2 regions of the Delftia sp. WSY_16 genome follow, and region 2 is predicted to be linked to the other one. Evidence: riboswitches for the same ligand, from Rfam matches in the RefSeq annotation. Region 2 holds a riboswitch; the other holds the start of a gene.
What was found. Region 2 has a riboswitch for cobalamin ahead of ACF8O7_RS21960 (TonB-dependent receptor). Riboswitches for the same ligand answer to the same signal wherever they lie in the genome.
Positions count from the first base shown of each region.

Region 1 (2,387 bases), on a different contig from region 2:
GACGTACAGCGCGTGCACCTGCTCGGTCTGGTTGTTGTCGTAGGGCGCAACCTGGCCCGCCGGGCCGCCCGGCATGGCCACGCGCAGGCGGTCGGAGCGCAGCTTGCTGCGCTCCCAGTCAAAGCCCATCAGCAGGTCATTGGTCTGGCTGACACGCAGGCGCGGCTGAAAGCGCAGGCCCGTGGCGTCCAGCTGGCGGTGGTTGTAGTCGCGCGCCGTGCCGGGCACGGCGCTGTTGCCCGAGCGGATCACGGGCGAGGCCCAGTTGAACTCATCGGTATCGACCAGGCTGTAGAGGTGGGTCGTCCAGCTCAGGCGCTGGCCGGGCAGCGCGCCCTCGTAGGTCAGGTCCAGCGAGCGGTTGCTGCGGTTGTCGCGGCTGTAGATGTTGGCGCCCGATCCGCGAAAGCCCGCGTTGTAGATGCCGTCCGTGCGCAGCTGCAGCTCCACGCGGTGCAGCTCGTGCAGCTGCCAGCCCAGGGCGCCACTGGCGCCGCGCCGCTTCCAGCCCGTGTTCTCCATGCGCGTGCCGCCGTCGCCCGACTCGTAGTCGCCGCGCCCGCCTGCGCTCACGCCGAAGTACCAGTCGAAGCGGTCATTGGCGCCGGCCGTCTGCGCATCGGTACGCCACAGGTCCCATGAACCGGCCTGGACCTGGGCGCGCGTGCCGGGTGCGGTCGCTCCCGTCTTCATGATGATGTTGACCACCCCGCCCATGGCCTGGCTGCCGTAGATCACCGAGGACGGGCCGCGCACGATCTCGATGCGCTCCACATCCGAGGGGCTGAGCTTGGACAGGTTGGCCGTGCCCGCGCGCCGGCCGTTGACCAGCACCAGCACCTGGCTGCGGAAGTCGCGCCCCTGGCCGTCGGTGGAGGCGCCGCGCAGGTTCATCGAGGTCTGGGCCGCCGTCCATTCGCTGAGAAAGCCCACGGCGTTCTCGGCCAGCAGGTCGGTGACCGAGCGCGCGCTGGAGCGCTCTATGGCCTCGCGGTCGATGGTCTGCGTGGTGCCCGCGATGCGGCTGCGCGCCTCGGGCCGCGCCGTGGCGGTCACGAAGACGGCGTCCAGCGCATCGTCGGCGGATGCACCGGCTTTACCGGCCGCCGGTTCCTGTGCGGCGCCGGCCGCCGCGGCGCAGCAGGCCAGCACGGCCGCAGCGGTGGCCGGGCGCAGGAAGGGAGGAAGGGGAAAGGGGCCGGAACAATCGGCGGCCAAAGAAGCGAAGCGCATGCGTTGAATCCAACTGCCCCAGTCACCCGTGGGGCCTATCGTCTGAACCACGCCGCACGGCGCGCACGCCGGAGCCGGCCACGCCAGCGCAGGCTGGGGCCGGACCGGACAGGCGCACTCCCGCGGCGTCCGAAAGCAATGCAGAAGGCCGGTATCCGGGCTTGCGGAACGCTGCGGCGCGCATCGTGGGCGCGCTGCAGCAGGCATCCCCGCCTTCCCATGTCCGTCCAGACACAGTGGCTTGCGGCGCGCAACCGGTGGGTGGCGCGCCAGCGTGGGGAGTTGTATTCCGCTGACCGTTGCGGGGGCAGCGCAGGCATTGCGAGCGGCCACCTCGATGGCATCGCGCACCTGCTTCCCGTTGAACCCCTGGCCGGCAAGCGGCATGGGGCACCTTCAGCAACAGCGCACCGCCACGGCCCAGGGGCTGCGGCGGTGCGCCAGCGGCGGATTATCGCTGATGCGGTCTAGGCCCAGAAGCCCGACACGCGGGCCAGCGCACGCAGCGCGCGGCGGCTGCTGCGCGCGCTGGTGGCCAGGCGGGCCTGCAGGTAGCCGGCGGCAAACCAGGCGCGCGGATCCGTGCCGGCCTCGTCACGAAAAAGCGCGGCCGCCACGGCCATGTCGTTGTGCAGGCCCAGCGCGTCCTGGGCGGGCACCAGCGCCTCGGCAAAGCGCCGGCCCTTTTTGCCGGGCCACATTCCGGGCGCGAATTCCCGCGCAAAGTCCGCCAGGTAGCGCAGGCGCTTGAGCCGCTTGCGCACGCGGTGCTGCTGCGCCAGCGGCAGGCGGTCGAACTGCCGGCCGTCGCGCAGCACCTGGCGGTGCAGGCGCGCCAGCCGCCGTGCCAGGTACTTGCGCGTGCCTGCGGCGGACAGGCTGACCAGGCCGGGCTGCCGCTTGCCTGCAGGCGCCTGCGCCAGCGCATGGATCTCGGCCAGCGTTTGCAGGAACTGCGGCTCGCGGACCGCAGCGGCCGCGTCCGCGTCGGCCTGCCCGGCATCCGGCACGGCCCAATCGCACAAGGGCGCATCGGCGTCCTGCAGCAGCGGCCGCACCACGTCGGCCAGGGTGCCGGCATCGCGCAGCGTGCCCAGGCGCGCAAAGGCCAGGGCCAGCGGGGCATCCCATTCGGCGCGCATGCCGGGCGCCAG
Region 1 is NZ_JBICKS010000030.1:111,238-113,624, forward strand. Features, by position in the region: gene ACF8O7_RS15920 (TonB-dependent receptor) at 1-1,233, opposite strand, end outside; cobalamin riboswitch at 1,362-1,646, opposite strand; gene ACF8O7_RS15925 (CHAD domain-containing protein) at 1,701-2,387, opposite strand, start outside.
Region 1: it holds a riboswitch for cobalamin, as region 2 does, so the genes downstream of both, ACF8O7_RS15920 (TonB-dependent receptor) here and ACF8O7_RS21960 (TonB-dependent receptor) in region 2, are expected to answer to the same signal.

Region 2 (2,387 bases):
TTGGAGGGCTTGCGCGCGCGGACAAGACGGCCAGGGTGTTGTTGCAGCATGGCGACGTGGTGGTCTGGGGCGGCGTGGATCGGCTGCGCCACCACGGCGTGTTGCCGCTCAAGGACCAGCCTCACCCGCTGCTGGGCGGGCGGCGCATCAATCTCACTTTTCGCAAGGCGGGTTGAATGGAGGGGTCGAAATGGATGGGCTGAACAGCAGTGATCGCTTCGCCGGCCTGGACTGGGGCCGCATTGCCACCCAGCTCGATGCAGAGGGCCATTGCCTGCTGCCACGGCTGCTGAATGCGGATGAAAGCCGCGCCCTGGCCGGCGAGGCGGCCATGCGCAATGGCCTGCCGCCCTCCCTCGACACATGGCGCCCGGTACTGTACCGGCACCTGCTTGCCATTGCCAATCGCTGGCGTGCCCAAATGGACATGCAGCCTGCCCTGCCCGCCTCGTTCGAGGCCTTCGGGCAGCTGGGCCACCAGCGCGGCCAGATGCATCCGCAGTCGCACCTGCTGCATGTGGCGCAGGCGGGCCATGCGCCGCTGCGCTCATACAGCGAAGGTGCGGCGGTGTTCCCGCTGCAGCTGGTGCTGCTGCTGTCCCGGCCGGGCCAGGACTTCGAGGGCGGCGAGTTCGTGATGACCGAGCAGCGCCCGCGCATGCAATCGCGCCCCATGGTGCTGCCGCTGGGCCTGGGGGATGCGGCCATCATCGCCACGGGGCCGCGCCCGGTGCGCGGTGCGGCAGGCTTTTACCGCGTGCATCTGCGGCATGCCATCAGCCGCGTTCACCGTGGCGAGTGGCTGGGTGTGGAGCTGCTGCTGCACGACGCGCCGCAGGCTACCGACGCGGGCCGCTGGCTATAATGCCGCGCCTGCAAAGGCATCCGTGCAACAGGTGTCCGCATGCCAGCCATGGGGATGAAACGGGAACAAGGTGACTGCCAGCAAATGCTTTTTGCGCTGCCGGCACAGGCCTTGGCTGCCCCCGCAACGGTAAACAAGTCAAGGCGCTCCATGCCTGTCCCGCCAGTCTCCGCAACCCTGCGGAGGGGCGATGACAGGCTGTCACTGGTTCATGGCGTGGTCTGCAACATGCAGCTTTTCGCGGGTGGATTGGGAAGACGGGGCGCTGGGCGCAAGGCATGTCCTTGCGCCGCTTGTGAGCCCGGAGACCGGCCTGCTGCGTTTCGCGCCTGCTGTGCAGGCGTTTTCTTGACTGTCTGCGGGGTGCGGATGGCAACGTCCTGCTCCCCTTCCTCCCACGCTGGCTGGAGAGGTGGCAGTGCCTTGCTTTCGCATCAGACGGTCGAAGACCGATGTTCGAAATGCATTCTTCCTTTTCCAGGGTTTCCAGCGCTCACGCTGCCCAGTCCCTTTCCGTGCGGCTGAGCCCGCTGGCCCTGGCCTGCGCCTTCATCTGCCTGCCGGCGCAGGCTCAAACACAAACGCCCACGCCCCCATCAACCGCCCTGCCCGAGGTCCAGGTCACCGGCCAAGCCGAACGCATCGGCCAGCAACTGGCCCAGCCTGCGCGCTCTGCCAGCCATACCGGCGTCTCCAACCAGGAAGTGCCGGCCAGCGTGGATGGTGTTTCTGCCGAGCAGATGCAGGAGCGCGGCGACTACGCCCTGGTGGACGCCGTCACGCGCACCGTGGGCCTGACGGCCAGCAGCACGCCGGGCAACGGCGGCCTGTCCTTCAGCAGCCGCGGCTTTGCGGGCGTGAACTCCGTGGGCGTGGCCGAAGACGGCATGGTGCTGGGCGTGGCCGCCGGCACCACGGCCTATCCGGGTGACAGCTGGGGCTACGAGCGCATCGACGTGCTGCGTGGACCGGCCTCGCTGATGTACGGCAGCGGCACCATGGGCGCCACGGTCAACGCCATCCGCAAGCAGCCCAGCCGCACCAGCTCGGCCGAGGTGCTGGTGGGCGCGGGCACGGACGACACGCTGCGCCTGGGCCTGGGCGTGACCGGCGCCCTGGGCGCCTATGCCAGCTACCGTATCGACAGCTACACCGCCCGCAGCGCAGGCGAGCGCGATCTGGACCAGTCGCGCAACGGCAAGTTCATGAGCACGCTGCGCTTGGAGCCCACGAGCGACCTGCAGATCGACCTGATTGCCGACCGCAGCGTGCAAAAGCCCAGCCGCTACTGGGGCACGCCGGGCCTGGACGGCAAGGTGGTGGAGTCCCTGCGCGACCGCAACTACAACGCCGAAGACAGCGTGCTGCGCTATGCCGACGAGCGCCTGCGCGCCAAGGTGCAATGGAAGGCCAATGACTGGCTGACGGTGCGCAACGAGCTGTACCACGTGCAGTCCGACCGCCACTGGCGCAACATCGAGGCCTACGCGCTCAGCCCCGCCACTTGGACCGTGGGCCGCTC
Region 2 is NZ_JBICKS010000040.1:501,362-503,748, reverse strand. Features, by position in the region: gene alkB (DNA oxidative demethylase AlkB) at 1-176, shown strand, start outside; gene ACF8O7_RS21965 (2OG-Fe(II) oxygenase) at 191-865, shown strand; cobalamin riboswitch at 878-1,197, shown strand; gene ACF8O7_RS21960 (TonB-dependent receptor) at 1,318-2,387, shown strand, end outside.